Regions from separate parts of the Kluyvera sp. 142486 genome, predicted to be linked through region 3. Evidence: predicted binding sites of a transcription regulator. Region 3 holds the regulator's gene; each other region holds the start of a gene.
What was found. Region 3 encodes PurR, which represses purine synthesis genes. Its sites were predicted from a motif close to CANGCAAACGTTTGCNTG; they were not measured.
Positions count from the first base shown of each region.

Region 1: the regulator PurR is predicted to act here: its motif matches at 1,378-1,395, upstream of ACLGE8_RS15210 (NCS2 family permease).
Region 2: the regulator PurR is predicted to act here: its motif matches at 1,710-1,727, upstream of purT (formate-dependent phosphoribosylglycinamide formyltransferase).
Region 4: the regulator PurR is predicted to act here: its motif matches at 1,264-1,281, upstream of purM (phosphoribosylformylglycinamidine cyclo-ligase).

Region 1 covers NZ_JBKHUI010000013.1:70,442-73,571, forward strand. Annotated here, with positions in the region: gene ACLGE8_RS15195 (YjcB family protein) at 1-85, opposite strand, end outside; gene soxS (superoxide response transcriptional regulator SoxS) at 336-665, opposite strand; gene soxR (redox-sensitive transcriptional activator SoxR) at 753-1,211, shown strand; gene ACLGE8_RS15210 (NCS2 family permease) at 1,621-2,970, shown strand.
Region 2 covers NZ_JBKHUI010000030.1:6,719-9,848, forward strand. Annotated here, with positions in the region: gene ACLGE8_RS22030 (bifunctional 4-hydroxy-2-oxoglutarate aldolase/2-dehydro-3-deoxy-phosphogluconate aldolase) at 1-415, shown strand, start outside; gene purT (formate-dependent phosphoribosylglycinamide formyltransferase) at 492-1,670, opposite strand; gene ptrB (oligopeptidase B) at 1,848-3,130, shown strand, end outside.
Region 3 covers NZ_JBKHUI010000001.1:305,429-308,558, reverse strand. Annotated here, with positions in the region: gene punR (DNA-binding transcriptional activator PunR) at 1-846, shown strand, start outside; gene purR (HTH-type transcriptional repressor PurR) at 865-1,890, opposite strand; gene ACLGE8_RS01520 (YnhF family membrane protein) at 2,185-2,274, shown strand; gene ACLGE8_RS01515 (MFS transporter) at 2,435-3,130, shown strand, end outside.
Region 4 covers NZ_JBKHUI010000007.1:11,180-14,309, forward strand. Annotated here, with positions in the region: gene purN (phosphoribosylglycinamide formyltransferase) at 1-169, opposite strand, end outside; gene purM (phosphoribosylformylglycinamidine cyclo-ligase) at 170-1,207, opposite strand; gene bglK (beta-glucoside kinase BglK) at 1,495-2,385, shown strand; gene ACLGE8_RS09490 (6-phospho-beta-glucosidase) at 2,398-3,130, shown strand, end outside.

The sequences.
Region 1 (3,130 bases), on a different contig from region 3:
TTTTCAGAGTGCTGGCAACGAACATCAGCACGGCGCTGGTTAACGGCCAGCGTAACAGCGTAACGCCTGCGGTAAGTGAAAGCATGGGACCTTTTCCTCAGAGATAATCAACAAGCCGCCCTGACAGCACTTGTGGAATGAGGCACGAGGCGCTCTGGCTATCTGAAGGCGTTCACAACTTGAATGAAACAGTGTTTCTGTTTCACTGTAATGTGTGAACTATATCACGTTTGGTGTTTTATTCACCAGAGGTAAACGCAGGATTTTTGTCAATCCCATGGCGATTTTTTCAACATGAATCAGCTACCGCACTCTGTGCGGCAGCCTGAAGAGGGTTATGCGGAGATCTGGTGACGGTAGTCCGTCGGCGTGCGGTCGAACTCGCGGCGGAATACGCGTGAGAAGGTCTGCTGCGAGACATAGCCGAGATCCATGGCGATATCAAAGATAGGCCGCTGCGTATTGCGTAGCGCCTCTGCGGCAAGCAACAGGCGTCGCTGGCGGATATAGTCGCCCAGCGTCTGGTGCATCACGGTGCGGAACATTCTCTGCAGGTACCATTTCGAGTAGCCGGATTTTCTGGCCACGATATCGATATTAAGCGGTTGATCGATATGTTCATCTATCCATTCAATTAGCGTCTGAATAATTTCCCGATGGGACATAAGGCTCTCCCCGTTGTCTATTTTTGCGTCGATTTCTGTTCTGCTGGCGAGTATAATTCCTCAAGTTAACTTGAGGTAAAGCGGATTATGGAAAAAAAGACGACGCGCATAAAAACGCTGCTATCACCCGGTGAAGTAGCGAAACGAACTGGAGTTGCGGTCTCGGCGTTACATTTTTATGAAAGCAAAGGGCTGATCCACAGCACACGTAACAGCGGCAACCAACGGCGCTACAAGCGCGACGTGCTGCGCTATGTGGCGATCATTAAAATTGCCCAGCGCCTTGGGATTCCGCTGGCGACTATCGGCGACTCGTTCAGCGTGCTGCCGGAAAACCATACCCTCGGGCCAAAAGACTGGAAGCATCTCACCACCCAGTGGCGCGAAGAGCTGGATAAACGCATTCACGCCATGGAGGCGCTGCGTGACCAGCTTGACGGCTGTATTGGTTGCGGTTGTATGTCGTTGCGCGACTGTCCGCTGCGTAACCCCGGCGATAAGCTGGGGGAAGAGGGGACCGGGGCGCGTTTGCTGGAAGAGGAATAATCCTTACTCATTCCTCCCCGTAAAATTGCGACATTTTTGCCATAGAAATGTTGCCGGATTGCGCATGGACGATAACGTTTGCGCATGGGTTGAGCAATTCTTCATCGGCATTCGTTAATTTTCATAAACCAGGGCAAACTTCTGTTGAAAAAAGGGGCATAAAAGCCAGATAATCGTTTGCCTTCAAATTTCGGACGTCTCTTACGCCGAAAATGAGCGGGTCAACCTTATTTCGCACACGCCGAGAATAAGGAATTCCGAATATCGTTTTGTCTGCGCGGAGTTAATCGTTTGCTTTTTTGTGGCTCCCCTATTGCCGCAAGTAGCACATGGAGATGACGCTTAGCTGGAAGTGGATGTTCCACCACGCAGACGAACGAATGATAAAAACTCTCAGGGGATGTTTTCTATGTCTACGCCTTCAGCGCGTACCGGCGGTTCTTTAGACGCCTGGTTTAAAATTTCTGCACGTGGTAGCTCCGTCCGTCAGGAGATTGTCGCCGGTCTCACTACCTTCCTGGCGATGGTTTACTCGGTGATCGTGGTGCCGGGCATGCTGGGTAAAGCCGGTTTCCCACCGGCTGCGGTCTTCGTGGCGACCTGTCTGGTAGCCGGCGTCGGTTCAATCGTGATGGGCCTGTGGGCAAACCTGCCGCTGGCGATCGGCTGTGCGATTTCACTGACCGCCTTCACCGCTTTCAGCCTGGTGCTGGGCCAGCACATCAGCATTCCGGTTGCGCTGGGCGCGGTATTCCTGATGGGTGTGCTGTTTACCATCATCTCTGCCTCCGGTATTCGTAGCTGGATTTTGCGCAATCTGCCGCAGGGCATTGCGCACGGCACGGGGATTGGTATCGGCCTGTTCCTGCTGCTGATCGCCGCGAACGGCGTTGGCATGGTGGTGAAAAACCCACTGGACGGCCTGCCGGTTGCGCTGGGCCAGTTCGATAGCTTCCCGGTTATCATGACGCTTATCGGTCTGGCGATGATCATCGGTCTGGAAAAACTGAAGGTACCGGGCGGCATTCTGCTGACCATCATCGGTGTTTCCATCGTTGGCCTGATTTTCGATCCAAACGTGCACTTCTCCGGCGTGTTCGCCATGCCATCGCTGAGCGATGACAAAGGCAATTCGCTGATTGGCAGCCTCGATATTATGGGCGCGCTGAGCCCGGTTGTGCTGCCAAGCGTGCTGGCGCTGGTGATGACCGCGGTGTTTGACGCCACCGGTACTATCCGTGCGGTAGCCGGTCAGGCAAACCTGCTGGATAAAGACGGCCAGATCATCAACGGCGGCAAAGCGCTGACCACTGACTCCCTGAGCAGCGTGTTCTCGGCAGTTGTAGGCGCATCCCCGGCAGCGGTCTATATCGAATCCGCAGCGGGTACAGCGGCAGGCGGCAAAACCGGTTTAACGGCGATCACCGTCGGCATTCTGTTCCTGCTGATTCTGTTCCTCTCTCCGCTCTCTTACCTGGTTCCTGGTTATGCGACTGCACCTGCGCTGATGTACGTCGGCCTGCTGATGCTGAGCAACGTGGCGCGCATCGACTTCAACGACTTCGTTGACGCAATGTCCGGGCTTATCACGGCGGTGATGATCGTGCTTACCTGTAACATCGTTACCGGCATTATGATTGGCTTCGCAACGCTGGTGATTGGCCGCGTAGTGTCCGGTGAATGGCGCAAGCTGAACATTGGCACCGTGGTTATTGCCGCGGCGCTGGTGGCGTTCTATGCGGGCGGCTGGGCGATTTAATCTCGCCACTGCTGTAAAAAGAACCCGCCTGATGGCGGGTTTTTTGTAGCCCGGCCAAGCGCAGCGCCGCCGGGATCGGTTCGGAGCCTGCCCCGGCGGCGCTGCGCTTGGCCGGGCTACACTCATGCTGGCCTACAGGTCCGGACTTTTTTTCTATTTT
Region 2 (3,130 bases), on a different contig from region 3:
CGCTCAGCAGCTGAAAGAAGTGACCGAAGCTGGCGCGCAGTTTGCTATCAGCCCAGGCCTGACCGATAACCTGCTGAAAGCGGCTACCGCGGGCACCATTCCGCTGATCCCAGGTATCTGCTCCGTGTCTGAACTGATGCTGGGTATGGAACACGGCCTGAAAGAGTTCAAATTCTTCCCGGCTGAAGCGAACGGCGGCGTGAAAGCGCTGCAGGCGATCGCGGGTCCATTCTCTCAGATTCGTTTCTGCCCAACCGGCGGTATCTCTCCAGCTAACTACCGTGATTACCTGGCGCTGAAAAGCGTACTGTGCATCGGCGGTTCCTGGCTGGTTCCGGCTGACGCGCTGGAATCAGGCGACTACGATCGCATCACCAAACTGGCTCGCGAAGCGGTTGAAGGCGCGAAGCTGTAAGGTGTTTGCTGCACCCTGCCTGATGGCCGGGTAAGCAAAAAAAGGGCGGGTATGCGCAAGCAGCCCGCCTTTTTTCTTACCCCTGAACCACCACTGCCGCAGCGGCGATTTTGGCGCGCTCGACGGCCTCTTCAACGCTGTCCGCCGTTGCCAGCGCCACGCCCATACGGCGAGAACCCGCAATATCCGGTTTACCGAACAGACGAAGCTGTACCCCGGCGCTTAGCGCATTCTGCACGTTATCAAAAGTGACATTACGACTGGTCAGTGTCGGCAGCAGTACCGCAGAAGCTGACGGGCCGTACTGACGGATGGCGCCAATCGGCAGCCCGAGGAAAGCGCGAACGTGGAGGGCAAACTCGGAGACGTCCTGCGAAATCAACGTCACCATGCCGGTATCGTGTGGGCGAGGGGAGACTTCGCTGAACACCACGTCATCACCACACACAAACAGCTCTACGCCGAATAGACCATAGCCGCCCAGCGCCAGCACCACCTCGCGGGCGATCTCCTGCGCACGCGCCAGCGCCAGTTCGCTCATCTGCTGCGGCTGCCAGGATTCACGGTAGTCGCCATCTTCCTGACGGTGGCCGACTGGCGCGCAGAAATGAACGCCGTCGACGGCATTGACGGTCAGCAGGGTGATTTCGAAATCAAAATTAACCACCCCTTCAACGATCACCCGGCCCGCACCGGCGCGACCGCCTTCCTGGGCATATTGCCAGGCCTGTGCCAGCTGATCTTCATGACGAATAAAAGTCTGACCCTTGCCGGATGAACTCATCACCGGCTTCACGATGCACGGCAGGCCGATATCGGTGACCGCCTCGCGGAACTGCGCTTCGCTGTCGGCAAAGTGGTAGGCCGAGGTGGGAAGCTTGAGGGTTTCCGCCGCCAGACGGCGAATGCCTTCACGGTTCATCGTCAGTTTGGTTGCACGGGCGCAAGGCACCACCTTCTGACCCGCTTGCTCAAGCTCAATCAGCGCATCCGTGGCGATAGCTTCAATTTCTGGCACGATAAAGTCCGGCTTTTCCTGCGCAACCAGCGCTTTCAGCACGTTGCTATCGAGCATGTTGATAACGTAAGCGCGATGCGCAACGTGCATGGCCGGCGCATCGGCGTAACGATCCACGGCGATCACTTCAATGCCTAAGCGTTGGCATTCGATCGCCACTTCTTTACCTAACTCACCTGAACCCAGAAGCATTACGCGCGTCGCAGCAGGACGCAGAGCTGTTCCTAATAACGTCATTACCCATTCCACCGTCTATCCAAAGTTTGGCGCATTATAAACGAAAACGTTTGCGTCTGTCTTGCGAGTGGCACAAAAGGCGGATGAAACGTAGGATGAGGTGATAGGTTAAGTTGGCAATGAGCGCGACTTTTGCCAGGCTTAATAATGAATTAACACCACAAGAAGAATAACGAGATGCCACCTAAAGCGAAACGGATACCCCACACCATGACTTTGCATGGTGATACGCGCGTCGATAACTACTACTGGCTTCGCGATGACACCCGCTCTAAACCCGCGGTGCTGGATTACCTGCAGCAGGAGAACACCTACGGGCGCGAAGTAATGTCCTCCCAGCGCAGCCTGCAGGATCGCGTGCTAAAAGAGATTGTTGACAGGATCCCTCCACGTGAGGTTTCAGCACCCTATATCAAAAACGGCTATCGCTATCGCCAGGTGTTTGAGCCGGGCCGTGAATATGCGATTTACCAGCGCCAGGCATTAAGCAGTGATGAGTGGTCCTTGCTGATTGATGAAAACAAACGGGCGGCGCACAGCGAGTTCTATACTCTGGGCGGGCTGAACGTCGCACCAGACAATAATCTGCTGGCGGTAACCGAGGATTTCCTTTCCCGTCGCCAGTACAGTCTGCGCATTCGCCATCTGGAGAACGAAACCTGGCTGCCGGAAGTGATTGATGATGTTTCACCGGGCGTGGTGTGGGCCAACGATTCGCGCGTGCTTTACTACGTGCGTCAGCATCCAACGACGCTGCTGCCGTGGCAGGTGTGGCGACATCAGGTTGGTGCGCCTGCTGAGCAGGATGAACTGATTTACGAAGAGCAGGACGAGATGTTTTACGTCAGCCTGCACAAGACCTCTTCACGCCAGTACGTGGTGATTGCGTTGTCCAGCACCACCACCAGTGAAATGCTGCTGCTGGATGCCGACCAGGCCAACGCCAGGCCGCGCGTCTATGTCCCGCGTCGTAAAGATCACGAATACAGCCTCGATCACTACCAAAACCAGTTCTACCTGCGTTCTAACCGTGAGGGTAAAAACTTCGGCCTGTATCGCAGTGAATCCTGGGAAGAGGCCGAGTGGCAAACCCTGATCGCACCGCGCGATGCGGTGATGCTGGAGGATTTCACGCTGTTTCGCGACTGGCTGGTGGTGGAAGAGCGCCAGCATGGCTTAACCAGCCTGCGGCAGATACATCGCCATCGCCAACAGGAAACGGCAATTGTCTTTGACGATCCGGCCTATGTGACCTGGATTGCCTATAACCCGGAACCGGAAACCGCCTGCCTGCGCTACGGCTATTCATCGATGACCACACCGGACACGCTGTTTGAGTTGGATATGGACAGCGGCGAGCGCCGTGTGCTGAAACAGCAGGAGGTGAAAGGGTTTGACGCCAGTCGTTACCGCAGTGAACGCATCTGGATTACCGCACGCGATGGCGTCGAGGTGCCTGT
Region 3 (3,130 bases):
GCGCAGGAGCTTCATCGCGTGCCTTCTGCGGTCAGCTATACGGTGCGTCAACTTGAAGAATGGTTGGCAGTACCGCTGTTCGGACGTCGTCATCGGGACGTTGAACTTACCCCGGCTGGAGCCTGGTTTTTGAAAGAGGGCAGGTCTGTTATCAAAAAAATGCAGATCACCCGTCAGCAGTGCCAGCAAATCGCCAACGGCTGGCGAGGGCAGTTGGCGATTGCCGTCGATAATATCGTGAAGCCGCAGCGAACCCGGCAGTTGATTGTCGATTTCTACCGTCACTTTAGCGACGTGGAGTTGATTGTTTACCAGGAAGTGTTCAACGGCGTTTGGGATGCGCTGGCCGATGGTCGCGTAGAGTTGGCGATTGGCGCCACCCAGGCGATCCCGGTCGGTGGTCGCTTCGCGTTCCGCGATATGGGGATGCTCAACTGGCACTGCGTGGTGGCGAGTACCCATCCGCTGGCACAGATGGAAGGCCCGCTCAGCGATGATGTGTTGCGCAACTGGCCGTCGCTGGTGCGTGAAGATACCTCGCGATCGTTACCGAAGCGAACGACCTGGCTGCTCGATAACCAGAAGCGAGTGGTGGTGCCGGACTGGGCCTCATCGGAAACCTGTATCTCGGCGGGGCTTTGTGCGGCGATGGTGCCGGGGCATCTGGCGCAGCCATGGCTGGATAGCGGGGCATGGGTGGCGCTACAGCTTGAGAACCCCTTCCCGGATGCCGCCTGTTGCCTGACGTGGCAGCAAAGCGAAGCGTCGCCGGCGTTAAGCTGGCTGCTGGAATATCTGGGGGATAGCGAGACGTTAAATGAGGAATGGCTGCGGACACCCGAGTAGGGTGTCCGTGGGTAACGCTTAGCGGCGATAGTCGCGGAACGGGCCGTCGGCCACGGAGCGACGTTCGATAAGGCGCGGATGCACCTCAATCGACTGCGAGGTTTCTCGCTTGCTGACGATACGGTCCATCAGCATGTTAAACGCCGTCTCACCAAGCGAATCTTTCGGCTGGTGGATGGTCGTCAGCGCCGGGGTGAAGAAACGTGAGTTGCGCACGTTATCATAGCCGATCAGCGAAATGTCCTGCGGCACGCGCAGACCCATCTCATCCGCGGCGCACAGTGCGCCCATCGCCATAATGTCACCACCGCAGAAGATAGCGGTAGGGCGCGGCTGCTGGGACAGGATCTGCTGCATTGCGCGATAACCCGATTCTGGCTCGAAGTCGCCCTGCACAATCCAGTTCTTTGGTACGTTGATCTGCGCTTCTTCCATCGCTTTCATAAAGCCCGCCAGACGACCTGCGCCGGTGTTGCGCTCTAGTGGGCCAGGGATGACGCCGATATCGCGATGACCGCGCTCAATCAGGTAACGACCGGCGATATAGCCGCCTTCAAAGGCGTTATCGATAACCGAGTCGGTGAAGTCCGCTTTGGCTTCGCCCCAGTCCATCACCACCATCGGGATGTGTCGGTACTCTTCGAGCATCGTCAACAGGGATTCCGGATATTCGGAGCACATGACCAGCAGGCCATCCACGCGCTTTTGCGCCATCATCGACAGGTAGGCGCGCTGTTTTTCCAGGTTGTTCCAGGCGTTGCCCAGAATCAGGGTATAACCTTTCTCAAAGCAGTTTTTCTCAACGGCTTCGATAATTTCGGCAAAGTAGGCCGCTTCGCTGCTGGTTGCCAGCAAACCAATCGATTTGGTGTGGTTCACCTTCAGGCTGCGGGCAACGGCGCTCGGAGAGTAGTGCAACTCTTTGATCGCCGCCCAGACGGCTTCACGCGTCTCCTCGGCGACAAAACGCGTTTTGTTAATTACATGTGATACGGTTGTAGTGGAAACGTTTGCGCGCTTCGCTACATCTTTAATAGTTGCCATTCCATCTCACTCCAGACCCTGGCCTGCCCCTGATAAAATCGAAAGGAAAACGTTTGCCTTCACACACCCTGACGCAATTTTGTGGATTGCGATTCGCCGGGAAAACGATACAGGACGACAGGAGGGGGTCAATGGCCGGTACGCTTATAAATAAGCGTCGAATTTTGACTTATCCTGACGCAAAGTGGAAGAGTAAAAACAAACATCCTGCTAAATCTGTGAAGATTTTTGCGCAATACTGTGTAAAAATGAGCTAGCTCAGTTTTGCTGTAGCGATAAAAAGGAGAAAAGTTGATGAGTACCGAACTTAAGATGTCACTCACCACCACCGTCATTACCCTTGCGCTGATCGTTGCCGCAGGTTTGACTGCTGTACTGCATTAATTCCTCTGCGAGGGGGCACTCGCTCCCTCCTGTCTGATTGTTACCCATTTAGCAATAATCTTTTGCTGTTTTGTACACTTCTGTTTTTATGTGATTGATGTCATGCTTTTGCCCATTATCGACATGCCGCGTCTGTCGTGCGGCTAACCGGAGCATTTGCATGAAAATTAACTTTCCCTTACTGGCGTTAGCCATTGGGGCCTTTGGCATCGGGACGACCGAATTCTCCCCAATGGGTCTCCTGCCGGTGATTGCAAAAGGTGTGGACGTCTCCATTCCCGCAGCCGGGATGCTGATCAGCGCCTATGCCGTAGGGGTGATGGTTGGTGCGCCGCTGATGACGCTGCTGCTTTCACATCGTGCCCGTCGAAACGCCCTGATCTTCCTGATGGCCATTTTTACCCTCGGCAACGTGCTTTCGGCGATGGCGCCGGACTACACCACCCTGATGCTGTCACGTATTATCACCAGCCTTAACCACGGCGCATTCTTCGGCCTTGGCTCCGTTGTTGCTGCAAGCGTGGTGCCGAAGCATAAGCAGGCCAGCGCCGTGGCAACCATGTTTATGGGGCTGACCATTGCCAATATTGGTGGCGTGCCGGCGGCAACCTGGCTTGGCGAAACCATTGGCTGGCGGATGTCTTTCCTGGCAACGGCAGGGCTTGGCATTATTGCCATTCTGGGGCTGTGGTTCTCTCTGCCGAAGGGCGGGGCAGGTGAAAAGCCGGACGTGAAGCGCGAACTCTCAGTGCTAGTGCGCCCGCAGGTGCTGTCGGCACTGCTGACGACCGTGCTTGGCGCGGGGGCGATGTTTACGCTCTATACCTATATTTCACCGGTGCTGCGGACGATAACT
Region 4 (3,130 bases), on a different contig from region 3:
GCGCGTGCTGGGGAATGCCCGCCTCACGCGCCCGCTCAAGGCCGAACGCGTCGGCCTTGTTGCTAAATACCGCCCGGATGGTGCCTGGAATCCTTTTCTGCTCGCAGGCATCGATAATCGCCTGTAAGTTGCTGCCGCTGCCGGAAATCAGCACCACGATATTTTTCATTTATTCGATGACCACACGCTGTTCGGAATCAGAGGCTTTGATATAGCCGATTTTCCACGCGTTTTCACCTTTTTCGTTCATCAGCGCAATCGCTTTGTCTGCCTGATCGGCCGCCAGTGCGATAACCATGCCCACGCCGCAGTTAAAGGTGCGGTACATTTCATGCTGGCTCACGTTGCCGGCATCCTGCAGCCAGTTGAATACCGCTGGCCACTGCCAGGAGGATTCATCGATAACGGCCTGGGTGTTGTCCGGCAGAACGCGCGGAATGTTTTCCCAGAAACCGCCGCCGGTCAGGTGCGCAATGGCGTGAACGTCGACGCTGGCAATCAGTTCCAGAATAGATTTCACGTAGATGCGGGTCGGTGCCAGCAGGTGGTCGGCCAGGGTTTTGCCTTCCAGCTGGGTGGTGTCCGGGTTACAGCCGCTGACTTCAACAATTTTACGTACCAGTGAGTAGCCGTTAGAGTGCGGGCCACTGGATCCGAGGGCAATCAGTACGTCGCCGTCGGTCACTTTGCTGCCGTCGATGATTTCTGATTTCTCAACCACGCCGACGCAGAAACCGGCAACGTCGTAATCTTCACCGTGGTACATGCCCGGCATTTCGGCGGTTTCGCCGCCAACCAGCGCGCAGCCAGACTGCAGGCAGCCTTCAGCGATGCCGCTGATAACGCTGGCTGCGGTATCGACGTCCAGCTTACCGGTTGCATAGTAGTCGAGGAAGAACAGCGGCTCGGCGCCCTGTACCACCAGGTCGTTCACACACATGGCTACCAGATCGATGCCGATGGTGTCGTGACGTTTTAAATCCATCGCTAAACGCAATTTGGTGCCAACGCCGTCAGTGCCGGAAACCAGCACCGGTTCGCGATATTTTTGCGGCAGTGCGCACAGTGCGCCAAAACCGCCTAATCCACCCATCACTTCTGGACGGCGAGTTTTCTTCACCACCCCTTTGATACGGTCAACCAGAGCGTTTCCTGCGTCAATATCAACACCGGCATCTTTATAGCTGAGAGAGGTTTTGTCGGTCACTGCTAAGTCTCCACGCGTTTGCGATAGCAAGAAAAATCGGCGCAATTCTATCAGTCCAGGCAAACGTTTGCGAGCCTATTCTGATCCCAATTTTTACCTCCCGGTTTTTCCATCGTTTCCATCTATATATCGGTCAAATATGATACTGCTCACGAAAATGAAACCGGGTACACCCTTGTCCTTGCATCCACTGAGCACAATCCACATCATAATAATGAAACCGGTTTCTGTTTTTGTTTCAGCGAAGCCAATCACCGATGTAAAAACGGCCAGAAGGGATGGATGGAATGAAGATTGCTGCCTTTGATATTGGGGGTACGGCGTTAAAGATGGGCGTTGTTGCCGCCAGCGGCGAGCTGCTCGATAAGGGAAAAGAGCCAATTAGCAACAGCGATGGTGACCAGATTCTGGCGGCGATTGAGCGCTGGATTACGGCCCACCCAGAGTGCTCCGGGATTGCTATCAGCGCACCGGGCTATGTTAACCCGCATACCGGCTTTATCGAAATGGGCGGCGCCATTCGTCGGTTCGACAACTTTGCGATTAAAGCGTGGCTGGAAGAACGTACCGGTCTTCCGGTGGCGATTGAGAACGACGCTAACTGCGTGCTGCTGGCCGAACGCTGGCAGGGCAAGGCCCGCGAGATGGCAAACTGTCTGGTGATGACCATCGGCACCGGCATCGGCGGCGCTATCTTCTGCAACAACCAGCTGGTGCACGGCGCCCGTTTTCGTGCCGGTGAGTTTGGCTATATGCAAACCATGCGCCCCGGCTCACGCGATGTCCGTCGCTACTCCATGAATGAAAACTGCACCCTGCGCGTGCTGCGCTATCGCTACGCGCAGCACATCGGCAAAACGCTGGAAGACGTAACGGGTGAGGAGATTTTTGACCGCTTTGACGCGGGTGATGCTGTCTGTCAGCGGCTGGTATCAGAGTTTCTCAACGATATCGGCACCGGCCTTTATAACCTGGTGAACCTGTTTGACCCGCAGACTGTTTTTATCGGCGGCGGCATTGTCGAGCGCCCTGGTTTCCTGGCGCTGATGCGTGAGCATCTGGCCTGGTTCGGCATTGCCGATTACATCGATACCGTCAGCCACGGCAACGATGCCGGGCTTATTGGCGCGGTTTACCATTTCAATCAGCACTATTCACAGCGACAACTCACTGTTTAACGAGGGAAAGATATGTCTGGATTTAAAGCTGGGTTTCTCTGGGGCGGCGCGGTAGCCGCACACCAACTTGAAGGCGGTTGGCAGGAAGGCGGGAAGGGCGTGAGCGTGGCGGATGTGATGACCGCTGGTGCGCACGGCGTGCCGCGCGAAATTACCAACGGCGTACTGCCTGGTAAAAACTATCCGAACCACGAAGCCATCGACTTCTATCATCGCTATAAAGACGATCTGAAGCTGTTCGCTGAAATGGGCTACAAATGCTTCCGTACCTCTATTGCCTGGACGCGTATTTTCCCGAACGGCGATGAGCTGACCCCGAACGAAGCGGGCCTGCAGTTTTATGATGACTTGTTCGACGAGTGCCTCAAGCTTGGCATCGAACCGGTCATCACGTTGTCGCACTTCGAGATGCCGTACCACCTGGTCACCGAATACGGCGGCTGGCGTAACCGTAAGCTGATTGAGTTCTTCGTTCGTTTCGCCAAAGTGGTGTTTACCCGTTACCAGCACAAAGTGAAGTACTGGATGACGTTCAACGAAATCAACAACCAGGCGAACTTCCACGAAGATTTTGCGCCGTTTACCAACTCGGGCCTGAAGTATCAGCCGGGTGAAGACCGTGAGCCGGTGATGTATCAGGCTGCGCACTATGAGCTGGTAGCAAGTGCGCTGGCGGTGAAAGCTGCGCGTGAGATTAACCCAGCGCTGCAGGTTGGCTGCATGATTGCCATGTGCCCAATTTACC